Tolumonas auensis DSM 9187: one gene and its partner. The protein of the gene in region 2 binds, or shares a complex with, the protein of the main gene of each other region. Links are inferred from orthologs where the notes say so. Each region holds a gene or a part of one and is shown on either strand. Other genes may lie near its edges.

Region 1 (5,454 bases), 350 kb from region 2 along the record:
GGATGGTAACCAGTTCGTCAGCATAACCGTTGTTGAACAGGAAGCTGTCGGTAACAACCATTGCGCGTTTTTTGCCTTCCAGGTCAGTCAGTGCAATTGGCAGAGAACCGCGACGGAAGTAAATTGATTTAGGAAGTTTGTGCCACAGCATATTTTCTGCTCGCTTAGCTACTGTCTTCTTGTTGATCAGATGTTTTGGACCTACGTTTTCAGAGATGGAGTTACCACCCCATGAACCACAACCCAGAGTCAGAGAAGGAGCCAGGTTAAAGTTGTACAGGTCACCGATACCACCATGAGAAGTAGGGGTATTGATCAGGATACGAGCAGTCTTCATCTTGTCACCGAAGTAACGAACGCGATCGTCGTTCTTGTCCTGGTCGGTGTACAGAGCTGAAGTATGACCGATACCGCCCAGATCAACCATCTGGCAAGCGAAGTCAACAGCTTCAGTGAAGTCTTTAGCACGGAACATACCCAGTGATGGAGACAGTTTCTCGTGAGCGAATTCTTCTTCGTAGCAGATTTTAGCGCCTTCCCCGATCAGGATCTTGGTGTCAGAAGGAACTTTGATGCCAGCCAGTTCAGCGATTTTGGTCGCTGGTTGACCTACGATTGCCGCATTCAGGGCACCGTTGATCAGCAGTACTTTACGAACTTTGTCAGCTTCATCTTTGTTCAGGATATAGCCGCCGTGAGAAGCGAAACGCTCTTTCACTGCGTCATAAACTGAATCAACTACGATAACAGCCTGTTCAGAAGCACAAACTACGCCGTTGTCGAAAGTTTTAGACAACAGGATAGAAGCTACAGCACGTTTGATGTCTGCAGTTTCATCGATAACAACTGGAGTGTTACCTGCGCCTACACCGATAGCTGGTTTACCTGAAGAGTAAGCCGCTTTAACCATCGCAGGACCACCAGTAGCCAGGATCAGGTTAATGTCCTGGTGTTTCATCAGGTAGTTAGACATTTCTACAGATGGGGTATCGATCCAGCCAACGATGTCAGCAGGTGCACCGGCAGCAACAGCAGCATCCAGAACGATACGTGCAGCAGCAGCAGTAGAATTTTTAGCACGTGGGTGCGGGGAGAAAACGATACCGTTACGAGTTTTCAGTGCAATCAGAGATTTGAAGATTGCAGTAGAAGTCGGGTTGGTAGTTGGAACGATACCGCAGATGATACCGATTGGTTCAGCGATAGTGATGGTTCCGAAAGTTTTGTCTTCTTCCAGGATGCCACAAGTTTTTTCGTCTTTGTATTTGTTGTAAATGTACTCAGATGCGAAGTGGTTTTTAGTCACTTTATCTTCAACGATACCCATGCCTGATTCAGCTGCTGCCATCTGAGCCAGAGGAATACGGGCATTGTTTGCTGCCAGAGCAGCAGCGCGGAAGATTTTGTCTACCTGTTCTTGGCTGAAAGTTGCGAATTCGCGTTGAGCTTTTTTAACGCGGACAAGCAGTTCATCCAATTCAGCAACGTTGGTTACTGGCATACATTTCTCCTAGTGAGTTTGAAAAACGGTTTATTAAGGCACGTACATCACTATAGCAGCTGTATTTATAGTGTGACTTAGTAAACAATTTTCGTAGTCGATTATAGAAGTAGGTAATGCGTAAAAATTTGATCCAAATCAATTTTAGTAAACGGACCCTGTAATTTATGTCTGAATTTACTCTATGAAAGCGATTGTGAGATATATTCAACAGAAATACGAGACATGTTCAACAGAACAATAGTCACTAAATGGTTACAAAATTTACAAAACAAAATTTTTGACATTTTTGTAACCAAATCATCACAACCCCGCGTCAGATAAGGCGATGATCCAGAATACCTCCTGAGCTGCTTTCTATCTTTTACTGAAATCTGAAGCGTAAAATTCTATACCGGTCTCACCATTTGAGCTGTTTTTTATATGGACTGACCATGTTTTGTTTGTATTCGGACTTAGTGTTCCGTTGATGACAATAAAATGCATTCGGATAAAAAAAACTAATCCTTAATGTGATGGGCATAAATTTATCTCTCTGGTGAAGAAATCCTGTTTTAGCTACTCTTGGCACTAATTTCTGACATACTTATTTCCTACTTATCTGAGCCTGTTGTCATACTATGGATCCATTATCTTTTTCGGTTTATCTGAAGTTTTTTATTGGTCTTACCGCCATCATTAATCCGTTGGGATTGCTGCCGGTATTTGTCAGTCTGACCAGTCAGCAGACACCACAGGAGCGGCTGCGGACAAATACGACAGCTAATTTCGCCGTTATGGTGATCCTGTGGGTATCCATGTTTTTCGGCCAGATCATCCTGGATGCGTTTGATATTTCGATTGCATCATTCAGGATTGCGGGTGGTTCGCTGATTGTGCTGATTGCCTGGTCGATGCTGCAGGGTAAACTGGGCGAAGTGCGTCACAATAAAGAAGAAAAAGGTGACACTCTGGCGAAAGAATCAATTGCCGTTGTTCCGCTGGCATTACCGCTGATGGCGGGTCCCGGAGCAATCAGTTCGACCATTGTTTATTCATCACAATTCAATTCTGCACAACAATTGCTGGGCATGAGCCTGGTTGTCGTGGTTTTTTGCTTCTCATCCTGGCTGATATTCCGTGCGGCACCTTTGCTGTTTCGCCTGATGGGACGTACCGGTATCAACGTGGTGACCCGTATCATGGGGTTGATCATGATGTCGCTGGGTATTGAAATTATGGTTGCCGGTATCAAACACATGTTTCCGGTGCTGGCATAAGACTCGGGCAAGTGACGGAAATTGCTACGAAATTGTAAAAATGAGCATTTGCCGTGATTCATATGAATATAGTCAAAAGCACTTTTGCTGAGTATATTTAACATTTTCCCTACAAAAAGAGCTGAAAATGAACAACGTTAAACGTCATCCGAAAGGCGAGCTGATTATCCGTACTCAGGCGATGCCTGCAGATACTAATCAGAATGGCGATATCTTTGGTGGCTGGATTATGTCCCAGATGGATTTAGCTGGCGGCATGCTGGCGACAGAAATTGCAAGGGGACGTATTGCGACTGTTGCGGTTGAAGGCATGACTTTTCATCAGCCAGTGAAAGTGGGGGACGCGGTGTGTGTTCACGGTGAATGTACCCGCGTCGGCAGAACCTCGATGACTGTCCATTTAGAAGTCTGGATCAAGCCGCTGCTGCGTTCCGAAAGTTATGAGCGTTACTGCGTCACCGAAGGCGTTTTTACGTATGTCGCTATCGATGACGCCGGGCACCCGCGTGCGGTACCCAAAGATTAATTTTCAGATTTTACTTCTTCAGTTCTGACCTTCAATGTTCCCTGGTGTAGCTGAACATTCAGCATTTCTCCGGTAGTCACTTGCTGACTGCTATGGATCAGCTCACCTTTTGCATTGGTAGTGACGGAATAGCCTCTGGCCAACACTTGCAGTGGACTTAATGCATGTAACTGGCCGCTCAGCCGGGATAGCGTTTGTGCGCTGTCCTGTTGTTTGCTCTGCATTGCATTCAATAAACGCTGATACAGATAAGCATGCTGTTTTTGCAGATTTGGGAGCTGCCGTTTGGGCGAAACCTGCTGCAGGCGCTGATGCTGAGACATCCACTGCTGGTTTGCCTGCACTAACGTTTGTGTCATTACACGTTCCAGACGAAATTGTAATTCATCTTGTTTTTGTATTTTCTGCTGTAACTGATATCTGGGGTTTTGTGTATTTAATCTGGCGTATTGCTGTTGCCAGGCTATTTGGTGCTGCTGTAGCCGTAGCTGTATCGCCTGTTGCAGACGATGCTGATATTGCGCTAACCGGTGTAGTTGTTGCTGTTGATCGCGGCTGACTAATTCTGCAGCGGCAGAAGGGGTTGGGGCGCGAAGATCAGCCGCAAAATCTGACAAGGTCACATCTGTTTCATGTCCGACCGCACTGACAATCGGGATCGGACTGTTAGCGATTGCTCTGACTACGAGTTCATCATTAAAACACCAGAGATCTTCCAGTGAGCCACCGCCACGGCCGATGATCAGCAAGTCGCATTCATTGCGTCGCCAGGCAGTCTCCAGCGCATTCAGCAATGCCGGCACTGCACTCTCTCCCTGTACGGCGCTGGGATATAAGATCACCGGTAATGCCGGATCGCGCCGGGCCAGAATGGTCAGCATATCGTGAATGGCTGCACCGGTCGGGGAGGTGATAATCCCGATCTGTTTCGGTTGGGTTGGCAATGCGCGTTTACGGCGAGGATCAAACAAACCTTCCGCCATTAACCGGGCTTTTAATGCTTCCAGTTTCATCTGCAGTAAACCGTCACCGGCGGGCTGCATTTTCTCGACGATCAGCTGGTAATCGCCGCGGGCTTCATAGAGCGAAAGCTGTCCCTGAACGAGTATTTGCTGGCCATTTTGCGGGCGGAAGCTGACGCGACGGTTTTGCCCTTTAAACATGGCGGCCCGGATTTGGGCCTGCTGATCTTTTAGGGTGAAGTACCAGTGTCCTGAACTGTGCTGTACCAGATTGGATATTTCTGCGGTCAGCCAGACCAGCCCCATTTCCTGTTCCAGAAGGAGCCGAACCACATTATTTAGCCGGCTGACGGTATAGATTACTGGTTGAGATATAGCCACTGGAACGCTCTTGATTCACTGGATCAGAGGCTAATAATAACAACGACCTGCGACAGTGGTAAAAAAAATTGTGATTTAAAACGCAAAATTGCTTTACCAACCCCTATGAAGTGCCTAAAATCTCGCTGCAATATTTTACCCACCCCCTTTCATTAATTAACGGTGAGATGTTGCCATGTTACGCATAGCCAAAGAAGCACTGACTTTTGACGACGTTCTGTTAGTCCCTGCTCATTCAATCGTTCTTCCTAATACCGCAGATCTGCGCACTCATCTGACAAAAGATATCGTGCTGAACATTCCTATGGCTTCCGCTGCAATGGATACCGTAACTGGTGCTCGCTTAGCGATTGCACTGGCACAGGAAGGTGGTCTCGGCTTCATCCATAAAAACATGTCTATCGAACAGCAGGCGGACAAAGTTCGTCGCGTTAAAAAGTTCGAAAGTGGCATCGTGACTGATCCGGTAACCGTTCGCCCAGACATGACTATTGCTCAGATCAAAGAGCTGACTTTCATGAGCGGTTTTGGTGGCTTCCCAGTTGTAGACACTGACGGTTCACTGATGGGTATCATCACGGGTCGTGACGTGCGTTTTGTGACCGACCTGAGCATGAAAGTGCATGAAGTGATGACGCCAAAAGCGCGTCTGGTCACTGTGCATGAAAATGCATCCCGTGAAGTGGTTCAGGCTTTGATGCAAAAACACCGCATCGAGAAAGTGCTGATCGTTAACGATGATTTCAAACTGACCGGTATGATCACGGTTAAAGATTTCCAGAAAGCAGAAAGCAAACCGAACGCGTGTAAAGACGCAATGGGTCG
Region 2 (7,943 bases):
CCTGAGCTTCGGTTTCATTCGCGATCTCACGGATATCGATCACTTTCGCACTGGTGATCACATTTTCCAGTACATCGAAATTAAACTTGGCTTCGTTCGCCAAAACTTCTTCATAACGCGCTTTTACCGTCGGCTTATTGGAAATCACTCCGCAATATTCCGGCATGGTTTCAGCGAACTCCTGAGTTCCGATGGCCCGGGCCTGATCAATGATGTCTTGCTTATCACTGACGATCAGCGGACGCAGGATCAAGGTGTCGGTAACACGATCAATCACAGACAGATTGGTGACGGTCTGGCTGGATACCTGTCCGACGCTCTCACCGGTGACTAACGCTTCGACACCCATACGTTCCGCAACACGGGAAGCCGCCCGCATCATCATTCGTTTCAGTACCACGCCCATCAGACCATTGTCGATTTTTTCCAGGATCTCGCCAACCACGGGTTCGAAAGGCACAGAAACAAATTTTACTTTGTGTGACTGGCTGTATTTGCTCCACAGATAATAAGCCACCTGTTTCACGCCGATCTCATGCGCCGCGCCGCCCAGATTAAAGAAACAGTAGTGCACTCGGCTGCCACGTTTGATGAACAGATAAGAAGCCACCCCGGAGTCAAAACCACCGGAGATCAGACTTAATACATCTTCCTGTGTCGACAGCGGATAACCACCTAAGCCTTTATGGATCGCCGTGACCAGATACAGCAGCTCATTTTCAATCTGCAGATTGATCTGCAGATCCGGATGCGAAAGTCTGACTCCATTAGACGGGAAATTCTGATTCAGTCCGCCACCGACATAACGCTCAATTTCGATGGAGGTGAATTCATGTTTACCTTTGCGTTTCACACGCACACAGAAGGTTTTATTTGCCAGCGTCGGGCCATAGACTGCCGCAGTCTGCTCGTAAATATCGTGCAGATCAGTGAACGGTACCTGTGTCACTTCCAGAAAAGCCTGGATACCCGGCATGCAACTCAAACGTTCAACCAGCTTGTCTCTGTTTTCGGGCGAATCATTTTTACTGGACACCATGAGCTTGTCCCAGTCGTTACGGACAGTAACGGTCTCATCCACTTTTTGCAGGACATTACGGATATTACCCTGCAAAATTTTCACCATGCGTTGGCGGACGGATTTACTTTTGATGGTGATTTCCGGGAACAGTTTAATGATGAATTTCATGACAACGCTCGTTTAGCTGGCGAAAAGTGGCGCATTATAATCCAGCCGGCCAAAGATGCTAACCCTTGAGGCAAGAGATCACAGAGTTTATACGCCAGAAGGTCAGACAGTGGTAAGATAAGTAAATTATCTCTCTATTATCAGAACCCGCCATGGCCGCCAAAAAGACCGAATCATTAAGTTTTGATGCTGCTCTCGGAGAGCTGGAGCAAATTGTGCAACAGCTGGAACAGGGTGATTTACCGCTGGAAACAGCACTGAAACAATTTGAACGAGGCATTCAGCTGGCGCGGGTGAGCAAACAAAAATTAGAACAAGCGGAACAGCAGGTGCAGATACTGTTACAACAGGGTGAGCAGGAAAAACTGACGCCATTTACTGTTGAACAGACATCCGGCCAGAACGCAGAGGAAGAATAAGTGTCACTGCAGACCTTTTCACAACACTACCGGCAACGCATTGATGATCTGTTGCTGCAAAAAATCGAAACCTTACCTGATTTATCACCTCGCCTAAAAGCGGCAATGCGCCATGGCCTGGTGCTGGGTGGCAAACGGGTTCGTCCATTTCTCGTCTATGCTACCGGTAGCATGCTGGACATTGATGAAGCATTACTGGATGGACCGGCCGCCGCGATCGAGTGCATTCATGCCTATTCGCTGATCCACGATGATTTGCCGGCTATGGACGATGATGATCTGCGTCGCGGTCATCCGACTGTGCATAAAGCGTTTGATGAAGCGACTGCCGTACTGGCAGGTGATGCCTTGCAGACACTGGCATTCTCTATTCTGGCGGATCACCCTTTCCCGGATGCATTACGCACCCAGCAAGTGAAGATGCTGAGCACGCTGGCACAAGCTTCTGGTTATGCCGGCATGTGTGGTGGTCAGGCGCTGGATCTGGCCGCAGAAGGACAACATGTCGGACTGGAAGCACTGGAGCTGATCCACCGGCATAAGACCGGCGCACTGATTGAGTGTGCGGTGATGCTCGGTGCATTGTGTCAGCAGGATGTCGCAGCAGAAACAGTCTCTGCCCTGAAAAAATATGCAGCGGCCATCGGACTCGCTTTCCAGGTACAGGATGACATTCTTGATGTTGTCAGTGATACCGAGACGCTGGGTAAACCTCAGGGTTCTGATCAGGCGCTGGATAAAAGCACCTACCCTGCTTTGCTGGGGCTGGATGCCGCCCGCGAAATGGCGCAGGATCTGCACCGGCAGGCATTAGCGGCCTTGGCACCACTTCCTTATAATACTGAAATATTATCTGCGTTTGCTGATTACATCATCGAGCGCGCATATTAATGTCGGATAATAACAAACACATGATGATTGATATGACCGAATACCCGACGCTGGCATCAGTTAATTCGCCGGCGGATCTGCGGCAATTCCCGGAAGAGCGTCTGACGCAATTATGTCAGGAGCTACGCACTTTTTTGCTGCACTCTGTAAGCCGTAGCAGTGGCCATCTGGCATCCGGACTCGGAGTCGTGGAACTGACCGTAGCGCTGCATTATGTCTATCAGACACCGGTTGATAAGCTGGTATGGGATGTTGGTCATCAGGCTTATCCGCACAAAATTCTGACCGGCCGTCGCGACCGGATGGCGACAATCCGTCAGAAGGATGGCGTTCACCCGTTCCCATGGCGGGAAGAGAGTGAATATGATCCGCTGAGTGTCGGTCACTCCAGCACCTCCATTGGTGCCGCTTTAGGCATGGCGGTGGCGGCCAAACGGCAGGGTCTGGATCACAAAGTTGTGGCTGTCATTGGTGATGGTGCACTGACTGCAGGAATGGCATTCGAAGCGCTGAATCATGCCGGTGATCTGCATGAAGATATGCTGGTGATCCTGAATGACAACGAAATGTCGATTTCGGAAAACGTCGGCGCACTCAACAATCATCTGGCGAAATGGTTATCCGGCCCGGTCTACACCACGCTGCGGGAAGGCGGCAAAAAGGTACTGTCTGGCCTGCCACCGGTAAAAGAGCTCGCTCGCCGGGCGGAAGAACATATCAAAGGCATGGTAATTCCGGGGACCTTGTTTGAAGAGTTGGGCTTTAATTATATCGGCCCGATTGATGGGCATGACATCAAAGCACTGGTCAATACACTGAAAAATATGCGGCAGTTAAAAGGTCCGCAACTGCTGCATGTGATGACCAAAAAAGGCAAAGGCTATGAGCCTGCCGAAAAAGACCCTATCGGTTATCACGGTGTGCCGAAATTCAATCCGGAAGATGACTGCCTGCCGAAAAACAAAGGCGGCAAACCGACTTTCTCGAATATTTTCGGTCAGTGGTTATGCGATATGGCTGAGTCTGACAGCAAACTGGTGGGCATTACACCGGCGATGCGGGAAGGCTCCGGCATGGTTGAGTTCTCGCAGAAATATCCTGAGCGTTATTTTGATGTCGCGATTGCCGAACAGCATGCGGTGACCTTTGCCGCCGGGCTGGCGATAGAAGGCATGAAACCGGTCGTGGCTATCTATTCCAGCTTCATGCAGCGGGCTTACGATCAAATCATCCACGATGTGGCGATCCAGAATCTGCCCGTATTGTTTGCCATCGATCGCGCCGGCCTGGTCGGTGCTGACGGGCCGACCCATCAGGGTGCATTTGATATCAGCTTCCTGCGCACCATTCCGAATATGGTGATCATGACGCCATCGGATGAAAACGAATGCCGGATGATGCTGACCACGGGCTATCAGTTAAACCAGCCTGCAGCGGTACGTTACCCCCGCGGTACAGGCAGTTGTGTCACTCTGAACACAGAACTGGAAACATTACCGGTTGGTAAAGGTCAGATCGTCCGTCAGGGACAAAGTATTGCCCTGCTCTGCTTCGGTACGCTGTTACATCAGGCAAAATCCGTAGCCGAAAAACTGGATGCCACACTGGTCGATATGCGGTTTGTGAAGCCTTTGGATGCAGAATTGCTTAAAACGATTACAGCACAGCATGATGTACTGGTGACCATCGAAGAAAATGCCGTACAAGGTGGTGCAGGCTCTGCCGTTAATGAGTGGATGATGACGCAGCGCGTGTTAATACCGGTATTAAATATTGGTCTGCCGGATCGCTTTATCGAACAAGGTACGCAGGAAGAGATTTATCATGTTCTCCGACTGAACAGTGCCGGTATTGAACAGCGGATACGTGAGTTTATGGCTTAACACTTAGTTACGACGACACTCAGTTACGACAAACACTCAGTATTACGGCTCCTTCGGGAGCCGTAATATATCAAGACTTATTAGATCAGACGCTTACCTTCCGCATCAACCACCGCTTCACCGTCTTCCTTGGTAAATGCACCTTGTTGCGCAGCCGGCAGTATATCAAGTACCAATTCTGAAGGACGACACAGCTTAGTGCCCAGCTCTGTGACCACAATAGGACGATTGATCAGAATAGGATGCTGCATCATGAAATCAAGCAACTGCTCGTCAGTCCATTTCGGATCATCCAGCCCCAGCTCAACATAAGGATCGCATTTCTGACGCAGCACTTCACGCACGCTGATGCCCATATCGGCAATCAGTTTTACCAGCGTATCGCGGGTTGGCGGTGTTTCCAGATACAGGATCACGTTCGGTTCGATACCGGCATTGCGGATCATTTCCAGCGTATTACGTGAGGTACCGCATTTTGGATTATGATAAATAGTCACTTCAGACATGGTCATTTCCCTTTCATGATCATTAACGTGGAATACATTGTTCCGGATTGCCGCCACAACATTCTTCGGTCAGGTATGCAATCAGTTCCCGCATCAGTGGAACATTCGCACGGTAGCGCTGATAACGCCCTTCCTGCACGACCGATAACAGGCCAGCATGCGCCATCGCTTTCAGATGGAAAGACAGGTTGTTCGGTGGCAGACCGAGCGTAGTCGCAATTTGTCCGGCGACCATGCCTTCCTGACCACACTTCACCAGCAAACGATAAATATCCTGCCGGATACCGGATGCCAGTGATTCAAAGATGAGTGTTGCTGATTCTTTTTTCATAGTTCAATACTACAAGAGGGATTGAAATAATCAAGCGAATAAAAGCCAGCATAAGCTGGCTGATACTATTCATCCGGATAACATGACACAAAGCGGCGTGGTGACCGCGGCCACTACAGTAGAGAGCAACAGGCTGGTCGCCATCACCCCTTCCATCGTTTTAAACTGCCGAGCCATCAGGTAAACGTTCACCCCGGTAGCAATGGATGCCAGCAACACGATTGCCTGCGTTTCCATGGTAGGTAAGCCAATCAGACGGGCGATCCCCCAGGCGACTAACGGATGACCAACCAGTTTGAGCAGACATACGCTGATTGATTGTCCCCAATTACCGCCAATGCCATATTCTGCAAGCCCCATCCCTAACGATAACAGCGCCATAGGTGCCGCCGCACCGCTGATCATGCTCACGGTATTATCAATCAATAGAGGCAGTTTCCAGCCTGTCAGCCCCCATGCGGTACCAGTCAGGATGCCGAAAACAATCGGGTTTTTCAGCACACTTTTAACGGTTGAGAAAAATCCGCGAAAGGAAAAGCTGCCATGTTTCGCCAATTCCACCGATACCGTCACCAGTGTCCAGAGGATCAGTGAATTAAATACCAGCACCAGTGCTACCGAAGGCAATGCGGCATCACCTAACATCATTTTTGCCAGTGGCAATCCCAGCATAGAGTTATTAGAGAAGATCCCGCCCAGGGCAAATACAGATTGCGATACGCCATCCAGTTTAAAGACTTTCCAGGCCAGTAAACGTCCCAGAATAAAAATGATTAAGCAGCCGCCAAAAAACGCGATCAACAAGCGCGCATCAACCGGTGGCAGTTTGGAGAAATCACTCATCAGATGAAACAGCATCGCCGGCAATGCCAGTGAAAAAACGAAGCGGGACAAAGAATCCGACATCACTTTAGGCCAATGCGCCCAGCGCATCACGCCATAGCCGATAAACACCAGGATAAACAATGGGGTTGAGAGATAGACTTGATGTAATAAGGCAGACATAGCACCACCATCAGACAACGGGAGGCAAAGTCTAGCATGACATATGTCACAAATATTGCGCCATATTAACTTTCAAACGGAATCCTAAAATTTGTCGTTTGGACTCCGCCTGATTTATCCCGGACAAACTGATATGCTAGACAAAACAAATAAAACTCATTTGGAATTCAGGAGTTTCAGGTCATGCGCAAAATCACATGGTGGCAGGCTCTCTGGCTATCATTCTTTTCCCGAACGCTATATCAGTCTGTTGCCCGTCAATGGCAGGGGATCGGCTCATTATATTTGTTGATCATCTCAGCACTGGTCGTGATGCCTATTACGATGCAGATCCGGGAAGGGTATCTTGCTTTCGTTGAAGAAGAATTGCCGCTGTATCTGGATGAATTTCCGGAACTGACGATTCAGAGCGGTCAGGCATCCACCCCGGAAGAACGCCCCTATATTATTAACGAGAAAGGTACGACTGAGCCGTTCATTGTCGTGGATACCACCGGGCAATACACGTCATTAGACCAGACATCGGCAGCGGTGCTTATTACGACTGACCGCATATCTATCCGTAAAAACGATACCGATTCTCAGTCCTATGATTTTTCAGATCTGACGGATATGACGATTGATCGCTCATCGGTCGAAACATTTATGGCAACTACCGGTCAATTTCTGCTCCCGCTGACCTATGTGATTATGGTCGCCTTTTCCTGGTTCTGGCGGTTTACACAAGCCATGGTTTACGCCTTGTTTGCCGGATGGCTGGCGAAAAGACAGGGCGTGACTCTGCGGTATAACTCGTTTGTCCGCATCTGTGCGGTGGCGCTGACGCCTGCGATGATCCTTGATATGTTTATCGGTGTTCTCGGCTTACCGCTGCCCTTTGCCGGTCTGTTATTTATCGTGCTGGAAGTGATGTATGTTCGCTTCGCCATTCAGAGTGTCTGTCAGTTACCACCCGATCAGCGTAACGATGAAGGCTCCATCATCGCGTAACCAGAAAAGAGCAATACAGATACGAAAAGGGAAGCCAGCTCTGACTTCCCTTTTTTATTTCTGTCTGTGTTTGATAGCACTCAGTCTTTATAAATCTTCGGATTGAACAGGTCGCGTAACCAGTCACCCAGCAGATTGATAACCAGCACCAGCACCACCAGACAAATGCCGGGGAAGGCAGTGATCCACCATGAACCGGAGAAAATGTAGTTAAAACCGATACTGATCAGTGAACCCAGTGACGGTTTGTCCACCGGCATCCCGAGCCCCAGAAACGACAATGCCGCTTCAGACATAATGGCATTGGCAACCTGTACGGTTGAGATAACCAGGATCGGTGACAGGCAGTTTGGCAGAATATGACGGAACATAATGCGGGGCGCTTTAAAGCCCATTACGCGCGCTGCCTCCACATACTCTTTCTTCTTCTCCGACAAAACGGAAGCGCGCACAGTACGTGCGTATTGCGGCCATTCAGAAATACCGATGATCAACACCAGCATCAGAATGGCATATTGCGAGTAGAACTCACCGCCCAGCGTCGCCTGAAAAATAGCCGATACAATGATCGCCACCATCATAGTAGAGAACGACAGCTGAATATCCGCCATCCGCATCAGCAGGTTATCAACACGACCACCGACATAACCAGCCACCAGGCCGATCACGACACCAAATGCTAATTGCAGGGCGACCGCACACAAACCAATCATCAGCGATACACGTGAA

Evidence for each region.
Region 1: the proteins of xseB (region 2) and xseA are in contact, whole or in part, in a cryo-EM structure (PDB 8TXR), measured with the Escherichia coli proteins. The link is inferred for Tolumonas auensis DSM 9187 from one-to-one orthologs.

What each region holds. Positions count from the first base shown.
Region 1 is NC_012691.1:2,380,242-2,385,695, reverse strand. Bases 2,457-5,454 are described here. They hold xseA (exodeoxyribonuclease VII large subunit), read right to left. Parts: upstream 4,630-5,454; coding sequence 3,283-4,629; downstream 2,457-3,282. Other genes in these bases: guaB (IMP dehydrogenase), read left to right, coding at 4,805-5,454; yciA (acyl-CoA thioester hydrolase YciA), read left to right, coding at 2,888-3,286; TOLA_RS11045 (YchE family NAAT transporter), read left to right, coding at 2,457-2,760. Also shown: adhE (bifunctional acetaldehyde-CoA/alcohol dehydrogenase), read right to left, coding at 1-1,501; more of TOLA_RS11045, read left to right, coding at 2,122-2,456. UniProt on the Escherichia coli protein: Bidirectionally degrades single-stranded DNA into large acid-insoluble oligonucleotides, which are then degraded further into small acid-soluble oligonucleotides.
Region 2 is NC_012691.1:2,732,070-2,740,012, forward strand. Bases 1-2,974 are described here. They hold xseB (exodeoxyribonuclease VII small subunit), read left to right. Parts: upstream 1-1,341; coding sequence 1,342-1,608; downstream 1,609-2,974. Other genes in these bases: thiI (tRNA uracil 4-sulfurtransferase ThiI), read right to left, coding at 1-1,189; ispA ((2E,6E)-farnesyl diphosphate synthase), read left to right, coding at 1,609-2,499; dxs (1-deoxy-D-xylulose-5-phosphate synthase), read left to right, coding at 2,520-2,974. Also shown: more of dxs, read left to right, coding at 2,975-4,382; arsC (glutaredoxin-dependent arsenate reductase), read right to left, coding at 4,463-4,888; TOLA_RS12765 (ArsR/SmtB family transcription factor), read right to left, coding at 4,911-5,219; TOLA_RS12770 (AEC family transporter), read right to left, coding at 5,289-6,224; TOLA_RS12775 (DUF1189 domain-containing protein), read left to right, coding at 6,408-7,214; TOLA_RS12780 (ABC transporter permease), read right to left, coding at 7,295-7,943. UniProt on the Escherichia coli protein: Bidirectionally degrades single-stranded DNA into large acid-insoluble oligonucleotides, which are then degraded further into small acid-soluble oligonucleotides.